3 regions of the Pseudarthrobacter sp. RHLT3-21 genome follow, and region 1 is predicted to be linked to each of the others. Evidence: riboswitches for the same ligand, from Rfam matches in the RefSeq annotation. Region 1 holds a riboswitch; each other region holds the start of a gene.
The links. A riboswitch is a leader RNA that binds a small molecule or an ion and turns the genes downstream of it on or off. The one in region 1 is predicted to bind cyclic di-AMP.

Region 1 (6,887 bases):
CGCAGGCATCATCTGGTTCGCCGTTTTTACGGCTGCCAAACCCGCCCCTGTGGAGCCCCAGGCCGCACCGGACGCCCAGCTCGTGCGCGAGGACAGCCACCGCCTCACCACCCCCGCGACGGAAAAAGCCCAGCTGGTTGAATTCCTGGACTTCGAATGTGAAGCCTGCCGCGCCGCCGTGCCGCTGGTGGAGGAACTGAAGAAGGAATACGGGGACAGGATCACCTTCGTGAACCGGTACTTCCCCCTGCCATCGCACAAGAACTCCGGGCAGGCTGCCCTGGCAGTGGAAGCCGCGGCGCAGCAGGGCAAGTACGAACAGATGTACGCCAAGATGTTCGAAACCCAGCCGCAGTGGGGCGAGAAGCAGGACTTCCAGAACGCCCTGTTCAGGACCTTCGCCGAAGAACTTGGACTCGACATGGAAAAGTACGACGCAGCCATGGCCGCTGAAGAGACGAAGGAACGGATCCGCAAAGATATTGCCGACGGGAAAGCTCTTGGCGTCTCCGGCACGCCAACCTTTTTCCTGGACGGCGAAAAGCTGACCCTCAACACCGAAGCCGAGTTCCGGCAGAAACTCGCCGACGCCGTCAAATAAGGGGCACGTGGCGGAGCTCCCAGAACCGTTACCGATCTACATGATGAAGAACAGATAATTTCCGCCGGAAGGAGGCCGACCTGGTGATCCTGCAGCGTGCACCTCTGCGGTTGCCCCGGGCCGGCGCCGTGGCGCTGACCGTGCTGACCCTGGCCGGCGGCGCGCACGTTGCCGCCGGCGGGCAGCTCCCGGCACTGCCGATTCTGACGGCGGTGGCCGCGGTTGTTGGCCTCTCCGCGGTTCTCCTCGCTGGGCGGAAGATGACAGTCCCGCGGCTGGTCGGCTACCTCGGTACCTCCCAGCTTGCCCTGCACCTGGCCTTGTCACGGCTCGCATCAGCAGGGACGTCCGGTCCCGCCGGCCAGCCCCATCATGGGTTCACCACCACGGCGGCCAGTTCGGTGCCGGCCCAGACCCCGGCGCCCTACGAGCATCTGGCGGCCGATGCCGGTTCAACGATGACGCTCCCGCACCTTGCGGCGACACTGATGACGGCGATCCTTTTGGCCGGGGGCGAGGCTGCCCTCTGGGCGCTGGCGGCCTGGTTGAAGCCGCTGCACGGGATCCCTGAAACCGGGACTATTCCGCCGCGTTTCCGGGCCCTGCCCGCACAGCCACGGACGGTACCGGCCAGGGCCGCGGTTCCCGGACAGGTCGGTGTCCGGGGACCCCCGCACAGGTTCTGCAACCTCCAAGCCCCCGCCTGCTAAGCGGGGCCACCGCGCCGCAAAAGTACGGCGTCAAGTGTCCGGATACAACCAGAATTGCAGAACCAATTTCATGAACGATCTCAAACGTGGACGCTCCAGGGCAGTGCTTGCCCTCGCCGGCGCCCTGCTGTTCACCGCACTGGGGGCCGGGCCGGCGCAGGCCCACGATGCCCTCCAGTCAACATCCCCCGAACGCGACACCACCGTGGCCGCGGCCCCGGAGATTGTGACTCTGACGCTCTCGGAACCACCCACGGATTCGAAAAGCCTGAACCTGAGCATCATCACGGTGACAGACTCAACCGGAAAAACGCTCAGCAACGGTGAGGTCACGGTCGCGGGACCGACCATATCAACCAGCGTCACACCGGGAAGCAACGGACCCTACAAGGTCCTGTGGCGCACCGTTTCCTCCGACGGCCACCCTATCGAGGGAACCTTCGCCTTCACCGTCGAGGACCCGGCTGTGGGCGCCGCCACCGGCCCGGCAACGGCAACAGCGTCAGCGGCGCCGTCAGCGGCGGTCAGTGTACCGGCGAACACCGTGCCGGACCGGGTACCGCCGCCCGATGACAGCAACGCCCTCCTCACGGTCGGCATCGCCGCCATCGTCCTGGCGGTCATCGGCGGCCTTATTTATCTGTCCCGCCGCCGGGAACGGACCGGCGACAGCGGCGCCTGAACCACCCCAGGCCTTCTGCGGCCGCCGGCCCCGGGGATAAGAGTCACACACCTCCCGGGGCCGGCGTACCGGTCGTTTAAGGCGGTCGGGACGTTAAGCGGCTGCTCCGGCCGGAAGCCTGCGGGACCTGAACCGTGCGACGGTACCGGCCAGAGCTGCTGCCGCCATCACCATAAAGGTAGCAACGCCGGTAGAGAACAGCACTGAGGACACTTCCGGGACCGGGGCCGAGGCGTCAGCAGCGGCCATGACGGTCAGCCAGTAGCCGATCGTGGCCGCTATCCAGGCTCCGCCGGCCGCGGCTGTCAGCCGCGGCCACCGCGTGAACCATGCACGGCCGATCCCGTAAGACAAAGCGACACTGATCGCCACGACACCGGCGACAGCGACGAGCTGGATACCGAACAGGTATGGCCCTGCGACAAGCCCGACCGGGATACACAACCCGCCAATGAGCACAAGTCGCCGGGCGCCCAGGGGCATGCCGGCCGTTCTGCCCTGGTCCCCGCCCGGCAGGGGCCCATCGTTCGTCGCCTTATCTGGCATGGTCGTATCCATGAAATTCCTCTGAAAAGTGGGGGGCCTGCCGAACGCAGGACTGCCTTGGTGTGCCTGAGCAAAGTGTGGCAGCTGTTTCGCCTTCCCTGACGTTACAGCATCCGCTGGATCGAAGATGCCGCGATCAGACCGGCCGGCCGGCAGGAACGGGGGCCACCCATCTACCGGATGACACACTGAAGGCCGGCGTTTCGCTGCCCCCAAGGCAACGAAACGCCGGCCTTCAGTTGGGTGTTAGGCCCCGGCCCGGACGAAAGTCACTGAGCCCTTGGAAGTCATCCAGGTCAGCGGGTGGACAGCCGTTTCGTTCTTGCCGTTCAAACCGGAGCTGAGGACCTGGCCGCCGCCGACATAGATGCCGACGTGTCCGGGCTGCATGACCATGTCACCGGGCTGCGGGTCGCTCACGACGGTCCCGTAGTTCATGAACTGCATGGGGCCGAGGTCACCGACGGGGATCCCGGCGGCACCCAGGGCGTTTTCCACCAGTCGTGTGCAGTCCTGGATCATGCCGATCTGGGCGTAGGCGGCGGAAACCATCGTGGCGTTGACTCCGCCTGCTGCCGGGGCGGCCACCGGTGCGGCCGCAGCGGGCGTGACGGTGATCTGAGCCTTGGCCGGCGCAGCAGCCTTCGCAACGGCGACTGGTTTGGGTGCTTCTACAACAGGGGCGGGCGTGGTCTCCACGGCAGGACGCTCGAAGGAGATCTGGACCGTGGCATCTGCGCTGAGCGGAGCCTGTACCTGGCTGGTGACCTCCAGGTTCGAGGTCGGCTCCGCGTCGCGCTGAACCGGGGCCTCAGCTGCCTGCGCGGCAACGCCGCTGGTCAGGACGAGACCGGAAGCTGCAGCAATGACGGCCGCCTGACGGCCCACACCGCCGGCATTGTCAGCGACGGATTTGGACAGGACCGCAAGGGCACTGGTCTGGACGGGGACCGCGCGGTGGCGGCCGTGAGCTCGGCGAATGGGCATGAAGGGGCCTCTCCCACTGCCTGCGAGGTTAGCTGTCGGATTCGGATGGGAGACACCCGGCCGCAGTTCCAGCGCAATGCAGGAGGCGCGGCTTCACCCCAAGGCCTGCCCGAAGCAGGCCACTGTTGGGTTCCCCGTCTCTGCCGGACGAATGTTGCGAACGGATCCCGGGCAGCGGCAGAGTTAGGCAATCTGCTCAGGAGTGCCGCATTCGGAGAAACCGGCACGCGTTCGACCCTACTCGAAAATCCAGCGCTTTGTCACATTTGCATAACGGGACTGAAGCTTGTGTTCCATAAACTGAAGCTTGTGTTCCATAAGCAGACAATCACGGGAACCCTGTGTGGTGTTTCGCCGGTGCTGGCTTCACTTACGTCCAAAATCTGTTGAGACGTTCCAGGGGGCCGGATGCTATGAGGATGACCAAGCCCAGACCCATGCGGCTGAATCGATCCTTCCACGGCCAACCTCCGGTGATGGACCGGACAGAGCCTTAGCCGCCGGCGTGCCGCCGCTGGAGGATGATGGTGCCAAGGACGAGGAGCGCTACTCCGGTGGTGACGAACACGTCGGCGAGGTTGAAGGTGGGGAACCAGCCGCTGTGCAGGTAGTCGACGACACCGTGCCCGTCGAGCCGGTCGATGAAGTTCCCGGCCGCTCCTCCGAGCAGAAGGGCCGATCCTGCACGGGAGAGGTGGGTCATGGATGGGGCTGAGGAGACGGTGTACCAGATCAGGGCCGCGATGATCAGGCCGGTGGCGGCGATGACGACCCAAGGTGCAAGGTCCGCGCCGAGGCTGAACGCGACACCGCGGTTATAAAGCAGCTTGATGTTGATCGGGCCAAGGTCGGACGTCGCGCCGGTGGAGAGCAGCGCTTCGGCTACGGCTTTGACAACCAGGTCGGCTGCGGCCAGGACGGCTGCCACCAGAAGCAGCACCGTCCTGGACCGTCGGGCCTGCCGGGCTGGTATATCCGGCCCGGCTGTGGTTTCGGCGCTCACGCTGCCGGTTCCAGCGCGGGGGCGGGCTCGGCGGCCCGGAACGCGGTCTTGCGGCTGATCCGGCCTGCCCTGACGCCGTTGGCGATGACGACGATTTCGGCCAGTTCGTGGATGAGGACCACGGCGGCCAGGCCGAGCATGCCGAACAGCGCGAGCGGGATCAGTACCGCGATCAGCAGCAGGGACAAGCCCACGTTCTGGAGCATGATGCGCCGGGTCCTGCGCGCATGGTCCAAGACCTGGGGAAGGTGGTTCAGGTCCTCGCCCATCAGGGCTATGTCGGCGGTTTCGATCGCGACGTCGGTGCCCATGGCGCCCATGGCGATGCCGGTGTCGGCGGTCGCGAGTGCCGGGGCGTCGTTGACGCCGTCGCCGACCATGGCGGTGGGGGCACGGCCCTGGAGCGTGCGGATGATCTCGGCCTTGTCCTCGGGCCGGAGGTCGGCATGGACTTCCGTGATCCCCGCGGCCTTACCCAGTGCCGTGGCGGTGATGAGGTTGTCACCGGTGAGCATTGCGGTGGTGTAGCCGGAGGCTGTGAGCCGGGCAATGACTTCCCGGGCTTCGGGGCGCAGCTCGTCACGGACCGCGACCGCGCCGATGACCTGGCCGTCTTCTTCGATGAGGACGGCGGTCGCGCCGGCCTGCTGCATCCGCTCGACCTCGGCCGCCAGGGGGCCGGCGTCGATCCAGCCCGGCCGGCCGAGGCGGACGGTCCTGCCATTGAACCGGCCTTTCAGGCCTGCGCCGGGGACGGTGTCGACCTCGGTGACGGCCGCCCGGTCCGTGGCGGCGGCGAGGATGGCGCGGGCGAGCGGGTGTTCGCTGCGGGCCTCCAGTCCGGCAGCGAGGGCCAGGACGTGTTCCCTGGTGGCGGTGCCGGTTGCGGCGACCTCGATCACGGCTGGCTTGTTACGGGTGAGGGTTCCGGTCTTGTCCAGCGCGATAGTGCGGATTCTGCCGAGGGTTTCCAGGGCGCCGCCGCCTTTGATGAGAACGCCGATGCGGCTGGCTGCACCGACGGAAGCGACGACCGTGACGGGTACGGAGATGGCCAGTGCGCAGGGCGAGGCTGCGACCAGGACGACGAGGGCGCGTTCGAACCACAGCAGCGGTTCGCCGACGATGAAGCCGAAGACGATGATCAGTGCGGCGGCGATCAGGATGCCGGGGACGAGTTTTTTGGCGATGGAGTCGGCCAGTCGCTGGCCCGGGCCCTTGCGGGACTGCTCGGCCTCGACGATGTGCACGATCCTGGCCAGGGAGTTGTTTTCCGCGGTGCTGGTGACTTCCACCTCGAGCGGGCCGGTGCCGTTGATCGACCCGGCGTAGACCTCGCTTCCCGGCCCGGCCTCGACCGGAACGGATTCGCCGGTGAGCGCCGATGTGTCCAGGGACGTGCGCCCGGTGAGGATCCTGCCGTCAGTGGCAAGGCGCTCCCCGGGTCGGACAACCATCCGGTCCCCGGGGATGAGTTCTGCAGGGTCGACCGTGAGCTCGGTGCCGCCGCGCAGGATGGTCGCCTCGGCCGGGACAAGGTCCAGCAGGGCACGCAGGCCGCGGCGGGTTTTCGCCAGCGAGTACTCCTCGAGTCCCTCAGAAATCGCGTAGAGGAAGGCCAGCATGGCCGCCTCCTCGAACTGACCGAGGGCGACGGCGCCGGCTGCGGCGATGGTCATCAGCGTCCCGACCCCGATTTTGCCCTTCACCAGGCGGCGGAGGGTGGAGGGAACGAACGTCCAGGCTGCAACCAGCAGCGCGACGATCTCCAGGGGAAGCGTCAGCCACTGGGGCCCACCGGCCAGGGAAGCGATCCACCCCGCCAGGAGCAGGACACCGGAAACGGCTGCCGCCCGGACCTCGCGGACCTGCCAAAAACCTACGGCCTCCTCCGCCTCGTCGGACTCGCCGGTCCCGGTCTTCTCATCGCTGCAGCCGCAGGCGTCACTCATCGTGTGTTCTCTTCTGCCAGGGCGGCGCCGGTGCTGCCGGTGCCGTAGTTCGGGCACAGGCTGACCGCGTTGCCGGTGGCGGCAAGCAGGATCTCTGCCTGGGTGAGCATGTCCATCAATTCCGGACGGGAGAGTGAATAGTAGACGCTGCGACCCTGCACCCGGCCTTCGACCAGGCCGCAGTCGCGCAGGCATGCGACGTGGGCGGATACCGTTGACTGGGCCAGGCCCAGCTCCCCTGTAAGGTCACCAACCCGGACCTCACCGCCGGCCATGCGCTTCACGATGCTCAAGCGGGTCGGGTCACTGAGGGAATGGAACAGCGCCGCCGCAGGACTGAGCTGGCGGCACGGATCCGCGGAAACCATAGGTTCAATCGTCATATGACGATGATAGCGCAGATTTA
Region 2 (6,887 bases), on a different contig from region 1:
TTTGTCGCAGCCCCTTCGAGGCGGTCATCGATGGATTTCATGGACCGGTAGGGCAAGGCGGAGGCGGCCATTGACGCGGCCTCGGCCCAGCCCGGCCGCATGGTTTCCGGGGTCAGGCACCGGGCCAACGGTGTTGCCGCATCCACAGCCTTCGTCGCGGGTCGTATGACCGCAGCGGGTCTCCCGGGACGGTCAGGTCTTATGCCTTCAATCTGCGCGGGACTTCTTCACCTTTCTCGCACCGCGGCGGTGTTCACAGCAAATTGATTGCTGCCGGATAGGCCACCGGGAAGTGCATACCGGGCAGTGTCCGGTCCTGCGCCGGGCATCGTCTGTGGCATCTGACCTGTGGCAGGACCTGTGACGGAAGCTTTGCGTCTGGCTACGCCGTTTGCCGTCGCGCCATTGCCTGCTGTTTTTCAGTTTTTCCCTGCCCGTATCGCGTGAGCCCACGAGGTTTATAGATTGACAGCACCGTGGTGACAAGCAGCGCCAGCAGCGCCAGCAGCGCAGCACCGGCATCAAACACGAGCTGGACCCGCATGCCGGTCATGTCCGCCGAACCCAGGGATGAAGATGCTGCGATTTCCGCCATTGCGGTAACGGGCTGCAGATGAACCAGCAGCAAGGCGCTGGCCACGGTGGTAATCATGAGCTTGATCAGCACCCAGTAGTGACGGAACAGACCCCAGACGGTGCCCAGGCCCTGGACGATGCCGGAAATCAGGGAGGCCAGGCTGAGCGGGAAGATCACAGTCCAGCCGATGAGGTTCATTCCCAGATACGCAGCCTGGACCAGTCCTGGGTCCGTGGAGGACAGTCCGGTGATGGCCAGAACAAGGAACGTTGTGACGGCACCCAGCCATCCGACCGAGCAGATCACATGCACCATCAGGGTGGCTTTACGGAGCCCAGGGGTCATCACTTTCACGGGGTGTGGTTCATCATTCCGCCGCCGCTGAGATGGATGACCGCGAAAGTCACCACAATCAAGGTAGCGGCGACGAGGAAGGCCTTGACCCAGAGGGGCGTTCGGTGCCTGGGGGCTGGGCCGCGCTCCTGCCCTAGTGTGGGCTGGGGTTTGGGTATTGGGCGCTCTGCCATGAGGCTCCTTGTCGGTCGGGGGCGAACATCCTTTTGTAAGACAGTATGTTCTCAGTGTGCCATGTTGTTCAAGGCGTGGCGTGTTGTACGATGCGAGAATGCCAAAGTTATGGGATGAGACTATCGAGACTCATCGCGGCGCCGTCCGGACCGCCATCCTGGACGCCGCAGCGACCCTGGTCGCTGGCCATTCGGCGGCTGCTGTGACGATGTCCGGAATCGCCCAGATGGCCGGTATCGGCCGCGCAACGCTCTATAAGTACTACCCGGATGTCGAGACGATCCTGGCGGCCTGGCATGAGCGTCAGGTCCATGCGCACCTGGAAGTCCTGACCCGGATTAGGGACAGGACGCGGGGCGCCCGCGAGCAGCTTGAAGCCGTGCTGGAGGCCTACGCCTTCCTCTCACACTCCGGGCTCGGAGCAGCCGACGCCGTCGCCCTGCACCAAGGCGCACATATGGGCCCCGCCGAGCGCCACTTGTCCGGATTTCTGACAGAGCTCCTGCGCCAGGGTGCGGAAGCCGGGGTATTCCGGGGGGACGTAGCCGCGGATGAACTCGCCGCGTTCTGCCTTCACGCCCTCGAAGCGTCCGCCGGTCTGACATCGCCGGAGGCCGTTCACCGGCTGGTCAAAGTCACCTTGGCCGGGCTCCACCCGGTGCCCTGAGCAGGCCAACGCTTCCCTGGGACCTGCGCCTGCAGGCAGCCCAGGACCGGCCGCCGCGGTCACCCCGGGCCGTCAGTCTGGGCTTCGATCAAAGGTGAAGCCACAGGCGCACCGGTACATCAGCACGCCCCCGGATGGCTCCGGGGGGTGACTGACCAATGCCTCCGGGAAGAGAAGTACAGGCATTTTGTCGGCCGGGACCAGACGCATAGGCTCACCGCAATGCATGTGGGTGGCCAGCATTCGCCGCAGCTGCGGGTCGTCGACCGGGCTCCCGGACGCGGCACCTATCCCGGCCAAGGTGCCGCCGGCAGGTGGGATGGACCCCTGACGCGGGCCTGAGGGCTGCCTGGGTTTCATTTATTCCTTTCGACGGAAGATGGCGCCACGGTCGCCGAGCGATCCGTGGCGCTGGTCGCGTCCCCACACGGATTAACGATTCGACTGGCACTTTCATCCCCCTGGATGCTCCTGTGGCAGAGCTCAGGGACGCATTGGGGGTGCCTTAAGGCCGGGATGACGCAGGGCAGGCCTTCCCGCGGGTGCCGGAAGGTGTTGGATCTCCGGTCACCGTTGGGTAGGGCCCTGGGGCAGGGTCAGCCGAGCGAGCCGAGAAGGTCGTTGCATGCCTTTTCGCAACGGCGGCAGGCCTCGGCGCAGAGCCGGCAGTGTTCATGCATGCCTGCGTGTTGCTCGCATTCCTCGGCGCAGGCCTTGCAGATGGTGGCGCAGGCCTGCAGCACCGCGCGGGTGACGTTGGCGTCATAGCCGGTGTGGCGGGAGAGGACGTTTGCCGTGGCCGCGCAGATGTCCGCACAGTCAAGATCGGTGCGGATGCATTTGGTCAACTCGGCGACCATGTCTTCGCCGAGACAGGCATCAGCGCAGGCGGTACACACCTGTGAGCAGTCAAAGCAAGCCGCAATGCATTCGGCGAGCATGTGCTGATCGATGCCGCCGAGATCCTTCGGGTACGCATCGAGCATCTTGTGGGTGCTTCCGTGTGTCATTTCTTTCTCTCTTTCCAATACTGAACGGCAGGAACCTGGTGCGGAGACCGGCTGATGTTTTCTGAGGTGCCGGCTGTTTGGCTGATGTTCTTTCTCGGGCCTCCTTCTGATCGCTGAAGGCAGGACCCAAAGGGCGGCCCGCACGCGGTGTTTACGCCAGCCAGGTCGAAGGGTGCCACTTGCAGGCCGTATGGCCTGGCGTTTGCGCGGCCGGACGGGGAGCGTGCGCTTTTATGTCCGACTGACAGACAGTTGAGTTATGGTTAGCGCCTGCCAGCTCAGCGGTGCTTGGGGCCTGTTGGCGATGTGGGGTGCCGGGTGCCGGGCGCGCGGGCCCGTGGAATCAGGTATGAGCGGTCCTGGCCTTGGCTGCGCCGCGTCGGTCACAGCAACGGGCCACGACCGTGGACTGACTGCCCGGGTGCCTCCGGTCTCGTGGCACCCGCTGCGCGGGACCCCGCTGAGCACGTCGGAGGCGGAGTGGGCTCCGACCGGGCTCACTCTGTTCGAACGTCCCCGAGGGTTCTCCTGTCCCCCGGGGATCGCAGTCTCGCGCTGGTGCTGTGCGGCGGCGGAAGGGCTGCGGTCGGACACCCCCACCACGTGGTCTTGTCCATTACAAAAGGCAACTGGCCCGGCCACCAGGAGGACGATCACGAGGCAGGAAAGAACAGCCCGCAGCGCCGCAAGCCTGCGGACCAGCAGTGGAAGCGTGGAACGTTGAAGGGCCATCTGGTCTCTCCTGGGGCAAGTCCCGCCCAGCGTAACCTTCCGGTGCCCCGCCAGTCACCATCCCTTTCCCCTTAATTCCGGAGCGCCTTTGATAACGGATTTGTAACTTAAGCCGACGCTTCGCTAAAGTTGAATAAACACATACCCCCAACGGGTATGGATGTGACCGCTTCGCCAAACCCCGCCGGCGGTCCGTGAACCTGATCTTTCTCAGGCGGGGGCGGAGGACCCACTTTTGGTGCGTAATGATGCACCTTGGGGTGAAGCCGACCTGTGACTGCGCGTCCTGATCGCGTCCTGCAGGGCAGCCGGACAGTCCACTCGTCCGAATCCGACAGCTAACTTCGCCGGCGCCGAGAGGACCACTATCTTGCCTGCCCAGTCAAAACACGGCCGTCGCCGCGCCCTTCCGGCCGCTGCCTCACCACGCCGCCGTCCGTTCTTCCAGGAATCAACGTTCCGGCTACGCGGCCAGCAGTTCGGGGTGACGGCCGCCGTCACGGGAATGATTGCCCTCACTGCTCTGTCCGCGGCGCAGGCTGACTCCGGCAGCCGCGCTACGGCCCAGGACCGGCCAGTGGCCGTGGCAGCCCCGGCTCCGGAAGCGGCGGTCACGGCAGCAGCTGACACTGTTCTCACCTTTGACCGCCCGGAGGTGACCTCCCAGCCTGCGCCTGCGCCCGCTGCCCCGGCGCAGCCCGCTGGGGCGGTCAAGGCACCCGAGGCCGCCCCCGCGCCCGTCCCGGCATCCCCATCCACGGGGTTGCGTGCCCCGCTCGCGTCGATTAACGTCAGTTCCCCCTTCGGCTTCAGAATCAGCCCGATCACCGGGGCCGCAGCTGAAATGCACACCGGGGTCGACCTGACCGGGGCGTGCTCGACGGCGGTCTTCGCCGCCGGTTCCGGCACCGTCACCGAGGCCGGCTGGAGCCCGTACGGCGGCGGCAACCGGATCGTCGTTGATCACGGCAACGGCCTGAAGACCACCTACAACCACCTGGCCAGCATCGGCGTCTCCCTCGGACAGACCGTGGCTCAGGGCCAGCAGATTGCAGGGGTAGGCACAACCGGTGCCTCCACCGGCTGCCACCTTCACTTCGAGGTCATGGTCAACGGCCAGACCGTTGACCCGGCTGCCTTCATCTAAGAGGCCCGGCCCGCAGCCCCTTAGATGGCTGCGCTGACTGCTTGCGCGTGAAAAGCGGCAGCCGGGCGACGAAGCGGTACAGTTGCGGGTGCGTCTGCACCCTGTTTCTCTGCGGTCCTGACGGACCACACTCAGTGCCAGTCATGGTTCCTGGCTCGGGCGGATGACGCACGAGGGCCATCTGCGGGCGCCCACACAACGAGCCGGACAAAGGACTAGACAGTGCAAATCTCAATGGCTGCCGCGGGTCTTTACGCCCTGGCCACGACGCCGGCCCCGGGTCCAGGCAACGAAGGTCTGAGGCCAGGACTGGACGCGGATCAGGTAACTCCCGGATTTCTGGGTTTCGCGATGACGGCGTTCATGGTCATCGCAGTTGTCCTGCTCATGGTTTCCATGACCAGACGAATCCGGCGTGTGCGTTACCGGGCGCAGTTCGAGCAAGGAAGCGAACCCGTTTCGGAAGAAACGGATGATGCCCGCAGCCAGGCTGGGATCAATGAAACCGAGGCGACCAACGGAAGCGGACCGGGCGGCGAGGGCCCCGGACGGGGATGAGCCCGCGGCTCCCGCGGCAGGCCGCCGCGTGGAGTTTATTAGTGAAGCCGTGCTGCATGTGGCCGGACAATGCTGGATCTACGCTCCTGTCGGGGGTCAGCAGGTTCAGCATTGCCGGCAGCCCGGAATACTGGGCGACGGATGCCGCACATTCGGCGCAACCGCCGAGGTGTCTATGGAACTCGCGCCGTTCAGAGGGACTCAGGGCGCCCAGCACTTATGCTCCGGTCCAATCCCCGGTACCTGTCCTCTCCGGTCGGGCTCAAGTTCCTGCTCCTTTCTGAAGGCCATTGTTTTGTCCGCCATGGGACGCCTCCTGGACTTCCGCCGCATGTCTGGAAGGCCCTGCCGCCAGGACCTAATCCCGCGCCATGGCCCCTGTAATGAGGGATTTGAGGATGCTTTGGTCGGCTAGGCCCAGGATCCGCGCCGCGACTCTGCCTTCCCTGTCCAGGACGAGTGTCGAGGGGACGGCCTGGGGTGGAACGTACTGGGCCATGGCCAGCAGGATGCTCCCGTCCTTGTCGTCCATGCTGGGATAGCTGACGCCGAAGGTCCGTTCGAAGGCTGCTGCGGTAGGTTCCTCATCGCGGATGTTTACGCCGAAGAAGGAGACGCCTTGTGCTTTGAACTCATTCGAGAGTGCCTCCAGCCGTGGAGCTTCGAGCCTGCAGGGGGCGCACGCGGCGTACCAAAAGTTCAGGACGATCACTTTTCCGGCCCAGTCACGGGAGTTTACGGCTGTCCCGTCGTACAGTTCGCCGCTCAACACTACAGGGGGCTCCCGCTCGGCTGCAGCGTATTCGGTGACGGAGCCGTCCCCGGCGATGTAGTTTTTGTTGTCCCCGGCTTTGGCCTGCCGGGCCAGGGCGTCGCTGGAGGCGCAGCCGGCAAGGACGCTGATGCCCACGGTGCCCAGAAGTGCCGAGGAGAGGAGGCGCCGCCGAGAAAAGCCCGGCAATCTCTCCGCTGGCCCGGGGGCTACGGTTCGGGGTGTCATGGAGACGTGCTCATACATGGCTGTCCTTTGATAACGGCAACTTCGCGGCTCGGTTGGAACTGGAGGAATACATACCCAACGGGTGTGGGTGCGGCCATTTCGGCGAACCCTGACGGCGATGCCGTAGCGCGCCCCAGGTAGAGAGGACACCCGCGGCGGCCAGAATTGGCCGGGCCGTCCAGCTCAGGGCCCGGGAGGGCAGGATCACGTCGCGGGGCCGGCATGCTCAGGGCTTCTTCGTGTCAGTGCGTCCGGCGAGAATTGCACCGATAAGGATCAGCACGCCACCGGTGGGGTAGCCGATGAAAATATCTTCGGTGAGGCTCGGTCCTTGCCCCGTGGCTGCAAGGTGGGCGATCCAGTGGCTGATGGCGACCAGCGTTCCGGCGACCATGAGGGCCTGTCCGATCCGGACGAACCGCCGGTGCCGGCGGTAGCGTGATTCGGGGTCGGTTGCTTGTTTGGGCTTGTGGAACTTTTTCATGGTTTTCCTCGGGGGTCTTAGCTAGCCGTTGGTTCCGCCAGTGCAGGCGGCGCCGGGTTCGGGTGCGTTCGGGGATTGGGCGTAAGCCCGGATGAAAGCGGGGATGCGCGGGTCTCCGGCGTCCTGCACGCTTAGCTGGGCGCCCCATGCGGTGGCGGTGACCGGGCCGGTCTGGTCTTTGTCC
Region 3 (6,887 bases), on a different contig from region 1:
CCATACCGTGCGGGGCGCCGGCTACGTCATCAAGCCGGCCGAGTAGCAGCTCCATGTCCGCCCGACGGCCCGCCAATCCGCTCTACGTGCGCAGCTGGCGGAAGCCTGACACGTGGCATCTGCGCACCCGCCTGATCCTGTTGGCCATGACGTTGCTGGTGGCCATCTGCGGCGCCGTTGGCCTGTTCAGCTATGCGTCGATGGATTCCTTTCTCACCGGCCAGCTGGATGACCAGCTGAGCCAGGCCGCCAAACGCTCGAACGATCCGGGCCGCCCGCCCCTGGGCGGATTCAACGGCAGGCCGGACCCGCTCGACTCCCGCGGGCAGAGTGTCGGAACGCTGAATGCACGGATCCTGAAAGGCCAGATCAACAGTGGCGGCTTCCTGGACTCGGACACCACACGCCTGGCCCTCGATGCCGAAGACAAGCAAACCCTGCTGGCCCTGACGCAGAACGGCATTCCCGTGGACCGCTCGCTGTCCAACGGGGATTACCGGATTGTGGCCGTGGAAACCGGCTACGGCGATGTCCTCGTCACGGGACTTCCGCTCGCGGCCAAGGAGAGCACGCTGGCGTCGCTGGTCTGGACTTTTGTGTTCGTTTCCCTTGGCGGCCTGGTGCTGATCGGGCTGGCAGGAACCGTGCTCATCCGGCGCACCATGAAGCCGTTGGAGCAGCTTTCCGAGGTTGCAACCCGGGTGGCCCGGCTCCCGCTGGATGCGGGCGAGGTGGCACTCGCGGTGCGCGTCCCGCCGTCGAACTCCAACCCCGGAACCGAAGTGGGCAGCGTAGGACACGCCCTCAATCTGAGGCTTGATAACGTCGCCAGTGCACTCGAAGCGCGGCAGCGGAGCGAGACCAAGGTGAGGCAGTTCGTTGCGGACGCGTCCCATGAACTGCGCACCCCGCTGACCGCCATCCGCGGGTACACGGAGCTGATGCGGATGACCGAGGACTTCACGCCGGACGGCCGGAAATCCCTGGCCCGCGTACAGAGCCAGTCCGAACGCATGACCACCCTGGTGGAGGACCTGCTCCTGCTGGCCCGGCTCGATGAGGGGCGGCCCCTGAAACTCAGCGAAGTGGACCTCACACAGCTTGTGATCGAAACCGTCAGCGACGAGAAAGTCATCGCCCCGGACCACCACTGGCGCCTCAAACTGCCTGACGAGCCGCTCGCCGTCACCGGGGATGCGTCCCAACTGCGTCAGGTGCTGGTCAACCTGCTCTCCAATGCGCGCAAGCACACGCCGCCCGGGACCACGGTGGTCACCGCTGTGATGAGGTCTTCCGATGGCAGCGCGGCGGTGACGGTAACGGAAGACGGCGGAGGCATCCCTGCGGAGTTCGTGGACCATGTTTTCTCCCGGTTTGCCCGCGCAGACGCGGCCCGCAAGGGCACGGCCTCGGGCGCCGGGGCGTCGGAGGGCACCAGTGGCCTGGGCCTGTCCATTGTCCAGTCCATCATGGAAGCCCACGGCGGGAGCGTGAAAGTGACATCGCGGGCCGGGCGGACAGAGTTCGCCTTGCTCCTCCCTGCCGGCGCCATGGCGCGACCAGCCGACGCCCGGGCGCAGCAAGGCGACACGCCGTCGTCGTGATTCCTGTTACCAAAATGTGACTTAAGCTTCCAGCTCCTGTAGCGTCGAACGGGTGCGGATCCCGTTCGGGCCGCATATCCGGATGACGCCAAGCTCTGCCGCTTCCCGGATTCCGTTTTCAGAGGCAGAGGCGGGGGACCCACCGTCCCGGGCACCAAGTGCCCTTTGGGGTTAAGCCAACACGTGATTGTGCCGTGTGGCCGGATGCCCTCATCCGAACCCGACAGCTAACTCCGCAGGTGTGAGAGGCGATCCATCATGTCTGAATCCAAGGTACAAACGCGCCCGCAGGGCGATCCAAAGTCCGACAGCCACCGCAAGCAGACCCGCTTCGGTGCAGCAATGTCCCCCCTGTCCAAGGTTGCCCGGATTCCCTCCGTGGGCCAGCGCGCCGCGGTGTTCGCCACGGCGTGCGCCCTGCTGATCGGAGTCAGCGCCGCTGGACACGCTTCCGAGTCTGCATCGCTTGCGGCCAGCGCGGACCAGGCCGCCGAAGAAACCGGCGCCCAGTCGAAGCTGAGCTTCGAAGCAGCCCAGCTCCAGCCGCCGGCCGCCCCGGAAGCTGCACCGGCCGAGATGAACGTCGCACCCCAGGCTGCCGACCCGGCACCTGCCCCGGCCCCAGAGGCCGCTCCGGCTCCTGCTCCCGAGCCCGCTCCTGCCCCTGTTGTGGCCGTCGATGACCCGGCAGGGGCACAAGCCTATGCAGCCGGCCAGCTGGCGACCTACGGCTGGTCCGCTGACCAGATGCAGTGCCTGCAGACGCTGTGGACCAAGGAATCCGAATGGACCACCACGGCCACCAACGCCAGCAGCGGCGCGTACGGCATCGTCCAGTCGCTGCCCGCTGAGAAGATGGCGAGCGCCGGCGCGGACTACCTCACCAACTACCGCACGCAGATCAACTGGGGCCTGAACTACATTCAGGAGCGCTACCAGTCACCGTGCGGCGCGTTGAACTTCCACCTGTCGCACAAATGGTACTAAGCCGACTCCCCCGCGCCGACTCCCCGCGCCGGGGCTTCCCGGCGTGGCGGTCAGGGGTTCGGCGGTCAGGGGTTTCCTGCCCAGCGGCTCCAGGCCATACTTGGGCCATGAAATTCACCACCACCATCCTGGGCAGCGGCAACAAGGCGGGCATCGAGGTTCCGGAGGTGGTCATCTCGGCGCTCGACGCAGGCAAGCGTCCGCCGGTTGTGGTGACCATCAACGGCAAGAGCTACCGGAGCAGCATCGCGGTCATGGGCGGACAGAACCTGATTGGGGTGAGCACCGCCAACCGGGAATTCACCGGAGTTGCCGCTGGCGACACCGTCGAGGTGGACGTGGAACTGGACACCCAGCCGCGCATCATCGAGGTCCCCGACGATCTGGCCGCAGCCCTGGCCGCCGAACCCGAAGCGCAGGCGTTCTATGCCGCGCTGAACTACAGCGCCCAGCGCCGGTACGTGGAGCCAATCGGCGATGCCAAGACGGACGAAACCCGGGCCCGGCGGATCACGAAGGTGGTCGCCGACCTCAAAGCCGGAAAGAAATAACCGGCTGTCCCCCGGCCACAGAGGCGGTCACGGCACTGTAGTCCGGGATGTGGAGCACGCCGGCCGGCAATTCGCCCGTATTGGGACCCACGGCCACCGTCCGGATCCCCGCGGCAACACCTGCTGCGATCCCTGCGGGCGCATCTTCGAACACCACGGCATCCTCCGGCTTCACGCCCAGCAGCGCGGCTGCCTTCAGATACCCTTCCGGGTGCGGTTTGCCCCGTGTGACCAGTTCCGCTGTCACGGCCGTGGCCGGCATGGCCAGTCCCGCGGCGTCCATGCGGATGTCCGCCAGGGTCCTGTCCGCTGAGGTCACCAGCGCCACTGCCTCGGCCGGGAGGCTGCGGAGCAGCTCGGCAGCCCCCGGCAACGCGACGATACCGGCAGTCCGCGCCCTTTCCATGGCGCCGAGTTCCGCGGTGAGCGCCGCGACGTCGGCTCCGGCCGGCGCGAACCGGCGCACGGTGTCGGCGGCCTGGATGCCGTGCGAAGTGCGCAGGATTTCGTCGATGTCCAGACCGTACCGGGCAGCGAATTCTCCCCATACCTCTTCGACAACTGCCGTGGAGTCCACCAGCGTGCCGTCCATGTCGAAAAGGACGGCCCGGCAGGTCAGCGTTCGCGTCGCGGCAGGTGTTCGCGTGGCGGCAGGTGTGGGGATGTTCATGCTGCCTATCTTGCCTTAGGCGTCGCGACCTTAGGTGTCACGGGCCTAGGCGTCACGGCCCGGGATGTACTGCACCGCCCACTTGTTGCCGTCGGGATCGGCGAAATAGACGAAGTGCCCCCAGTCCTGCACGTCAATGTCACTCACCTCCACACCGTTGCCCTTGAGGTGGTCGTGGGCGGCCTGGATGTCGCTGACCACCATCTGCAGGCTTGGGGCCGTACCCGGAGGGGCGTCATTGAGGCCCTCGCCAATACAAATGGAGCAGGCGGATCCCGGCGGGGTCAGTTGGACGAAGCGGATGCCATCCATGGGCCGCTCGTCGAAATCCGGGTTGAATCCAACTTTGTTGACGTAGAAATCCTTGGCGCGGTCCACGTCGGATACGGGCACAAAAACGAGTTCAAGTTTCCAGTCCATTCGCCACAGGCTAACGGCGGCGGCGGGAAAGCGGAAGACCTAAGTCCTGGAACAGCCCCGTACTAGCCGGCGATGCCGTACAGGCGGTCGCCGGCGTCGCCCAGCCCGGGAACGATGTAGGACTTCTCGTCGAGCCGTTCGTCAATGGAGGCCAGCACGATGGTCACATTGGCCTCGGCAAGCTCCTCTTCGAGCTTGGCCAGGCCTTCCGGCGCGGCCAGGAGGCAAATGCACGTGACGTCGGAGGCGCCGCGCTTGAAAAGGAACTTGATGGCTTCGCGCAGGGTTCCGCCGGTGGCAAGCATGGGATCCAGCACAAAGATCTGCCGGTCCGTCAGGTCTTCCGGGAGCCGCTCGGCATAGGTGATGATGTCCAGCGTTTCTTCGTCGCGGGCCATGCCCAGGAAGCCCACCTCAGCGGTGGGGACCAGTTTGGTCATGCCCTCGAGCATGCCGAGTCCAGCACGCAGGATGGGGACCACCAAAGGCGTTGGCTTGGTGAAAGCGGTGCCCACTGTGGTGCTGACCGGGGTCTCGATAGTGACCGGCTGAGTGCGGACCTCGCGGGTGGCCTCGTAGGCCAGGAGGGTCACCAGCTCTTCCGTCAGCTGCCTGAAGACCGGTGAAGGAGTGTTCTTGTCCCGCAGGACGGTGAGCTTATGGGCGACCAGCGGGTGGTCCACAACGAGAGTGCGCATGCGTCAAAACTATCACCCGGTACTCCCCCTGCCGGGCCCGGTGATGCCGCCATCCTGGACCGCATCCCGCACCACCGGCCGGTCGAACGTGGGGGCCGGGCCATCATGATCTCGCCGCCTGATGAAATGGAAGAGCCGGTGCGCCAGGATCACGATGCCCAGCCAGGCCAGGCCCAGCAGCCAGGCGGCAATGACGTCCGTGAGCCAATGGTGCCCCAGGAACACCCGGCTGAGCCCCATGGCGACGATAAACAGTGTGCCGGCTGCGATCAGGGACACCCGGACCAGAGTCTTTTGGTACTGCAGACAGGCCAGGTAGACCACCAGCCCAATCACCACCGTGGTGTTCAGCGTGTGGCCGCTTGGAAACGACGGTGACGTCTCAAACGGCGGCACCGCGTCTGCGTGATCCGGCCGCGTACGGCCCACCAGCTTCTTCCCGATGGTGGTGGCGGTGACGGAAAAAGCTGCCGCACCACCAATGAGGACGATGGGGCGCCAGGTCCGCCCCACAAACGTCAGCCAGGCGGTCAGGATACTGGCGAGGATGGGCATTCCGATGCCTCCGCCGACATTCGTAAACCCGGTCACCACCGAGTCCAGCACCGGATTCCGCAGGTCTTCGGCATACCGGAGCGCAGGCTTGTCCAGGTTTGCCAGGCCGGCCGCGTCCACCACGTTGTCGTACACCTCGGCACCGAGGAGGGCCAGCGCAACGATGATCACGCCGCCGATCAGGATGGTGATGGTCAGCGCCGCGTACGGCTTGAACCAAGTCCTCAACCGTCCGGTGAAGGTGTCCACAAGTTCCTCCCGGCGTCAATGCTTTGCAGGCTGGATATCCTTCGAAACTATCATTGAGCCATGGTATCCACAGAAAAGAACCACCTCGATTGGATGGGTCTTGCCCTGGACGAAGCCCGGCGCGCGCTGGCCACCGAGGACGTGCCCATCGGTGCCGTGGTGATAGGTCCCGACGGCGCCGTGCTGGGTTCCGGACGGAACCAGCGGGAAGAGCTGGGAGACCCCACTGCCCATGCGGAGGTGGTGGCCATCCGCCAGGCGGCGGACCGGTTGCGTGCCTTGTCCAAGGTCGACGGCGGCACTGGGGACGGCTGGCGGCTGGCGGACTGCACGCTTGTGGTGACTCTCGAGCCGTGTGCCATGTGCGCCGGCGCTGTGGTGCTGGCCAGGATTCCCCGCGTGGTCTTTGGCGCATGGGATGAGAAGGCCGGAGCAGCGGGCTCCGTGTTCGACGTCCTCCGCGAGCGCCGGCTCAACCACTGGGTTGAGGTGTACGGCGGCGTCAGGGAAGAGGAGTGCGGCGCGGTCCTCAGGGACTTTTTTGCAGCACACCGCAGCCAGCTGTAACGCGGCTCAGCCGGTCGCAACGCGCTCACCCGGCAGCACGGGACTCATCCTGCGGCATCCAGGGCGTCGATCCTGTCCTGGCGTGAGGCCGGTGAGTCCAGGCTGAACGAGCGGAAGTCGCCCAGTTCGTCCCGGATCCAGGCCTCCACCTCGGCGATGCGCCGGGAGACTGCGGGCGTGGCCCCGTCAAAGAGCCAATGGGCAATCCGTGATCTCCCCGGATCGTATTGCCACAGCCCGATGATCCGGCCGCGATCGAAGATGGGGTGGTCCGGCAGGTCAGCCTGCAACGCTAACGTGGTACCCAGGACGTTCTTCCCCTTGTCCTGGTCGGCAAACAGATCCCCAGAGTTCCTGCGGAGCAGGACCAACGAGTCCGTGCCGGCCAGCAGCTGAATCTGTTCCTCCGCCGGCGCCTTGAACGAGGCAAGGCGGCCGACGTCGTCGGGCATCATCCACAGCACCTCACCGCTGGCGGTGGGAACCTCCAACGCCCCGGTGGCTGCCAAGGCCGCCTTGGTGTGGGCAAGCGTGAACCCCGTGAACCATTGCGACTGCTTGACCGTGGCACCGCCAGTCCAGCCGA

Region 2: it holds a riboswitch for cyclic di-AMP, as region 1 does, so the genes downstream of both, AC50YA_RS18815 (M23 family metallopeptidase) here and AC50YA_RS21860 (NlpC/P60 family protein) in region 1, are expected to answer to the same signal.
Region 3: it holds a riboswitch for cyclic di-AMP, as region 1 does, so the genes downstream of both, AC50YA_RS11940 (aggregation-promoting factor C-terminal-like domain-containing protein) here and AC50YA_RS21860 (NlpC/P60 family protein) in region 1, are expected to answer to the same signal.

Annotation. Positions count from the first base shown of each region.
Region 1 is NZ_JBWZCI010000036.1:15,409-22,295, forward strand. It holds gene AC50YA_RS21840 (DsbA family protein) at 1-601, shown strand, start outside; gene AC50YA_RS21845 (hypothetical protein) at 685-1,311, shown strand; gene AC50YA_RS21850 (copper resistance CopC family protein) at 1,382-1,993, shown strand; gene AC50YA_RS21855 (hypothetical protein) at 2,087-2,539, opposite strand; gene AC50YA_RS21860 (NlpC/P60 family protein) at 2,786-3,526, opposite strand; cyclic di-AMP (ydaO/yuaA leader) riboswitch at 3,530-3,726, opposite strand; gene lspA (signal peptidase II) at 4,020-4,529, opposite strand; gene AC50YA_RS21870 (heavy metal translocating P-type ATPase) at 4,526-6,481, opposite strand; gene AC50YA_RS21875 (ArsR/SmtB family transcription factor) at 6,478-6,864, opposite strand.
Region 2 is NZ_JBWZCI010000023.1:19,463-26,349, reverse strand. It holds gene AC50YA_RS18835 (DUF2269 domain-containing protein) at 383-931, opposite strand; gene AC50YA_RS18830 (hypothetical protein) at 928-1,104, opposite strand; gene AC50YA_RS18825 (TetR/AcrR family transcriptional regulator) at 1,203-1,772, shown strand; gene AC50YA_RS18820 (four-helix bundle copper-binding protein) at 2,369-2,782, opposite strand; cyclic di-AMP (ydaO/yuaA leader) riboswitch at 3,704-3,879, shown strand; gene AC50YA_RS18815 (M23 family metallopeptidase) at 3,885-4,661, shown strand; gene AC50YA_RS18810 (hypothetical protein) at 4,884-5,219, shown strand; gene AC50YA_RS18805 (anti-sigma factor family protein) at 5,158-5,436, opposite strand; gene AC50YA_RS18800 (TlpA family protein disulfide reductase) at 5,578-6,237, opposite strand; gene AC50YA_RS18795 (hypothetical protein) at 6,446-6,703, opposite strand; gene AC50YA_RS18790 (thioredoxin-like domain-containing protein) at 6,725-6,887, opposite strand, start outside.
Region 3 is NZ_JBWZCI010000009.1:82,374-89,260, forward strand. It holds gene AC50YA_RS11930 (response regulator transcription factor) at 1-46, shown strand, start outside; gene AC50YA_RS11935 (sensor histidine kinase) at 54-1,604, shown strand; cyclic di-AMP (ydaO/yuaA leader) riboswitch at 1,705-1,857, shown strand; gene AC50YA_RS11940 (aggregation-promoting factor C-terminal-like domain-containing protein) at 1,863-2,591, shown strand; gene AC50YA_RS11945 (DUF1905 domain-containing protein) at 2,699-3,142, shown strand; gene AC50YA_RS11950 (HAD-IA family hydrolase) at 3,123-3,812, opposite strand; gene AC50YA_RS11955 (VOC family protein) at 3,858-4,232, opposite strand; gene upp (uracil phosphoribosyltransferase) at 4,295-4,930, opposite strand; gene AC50YA_RS11965 (phosphatase PAP2 family protein) at 4,943-5,734, opposite strand; gene tadA (tRNA adenosine(34) deaminase TadA) at 5,795-6,301, shown strand; gene AC50YA_RS11975 (DNA glycosylase AlkZ-like family protein) at 6,346-6,887, opposite strand, start outside.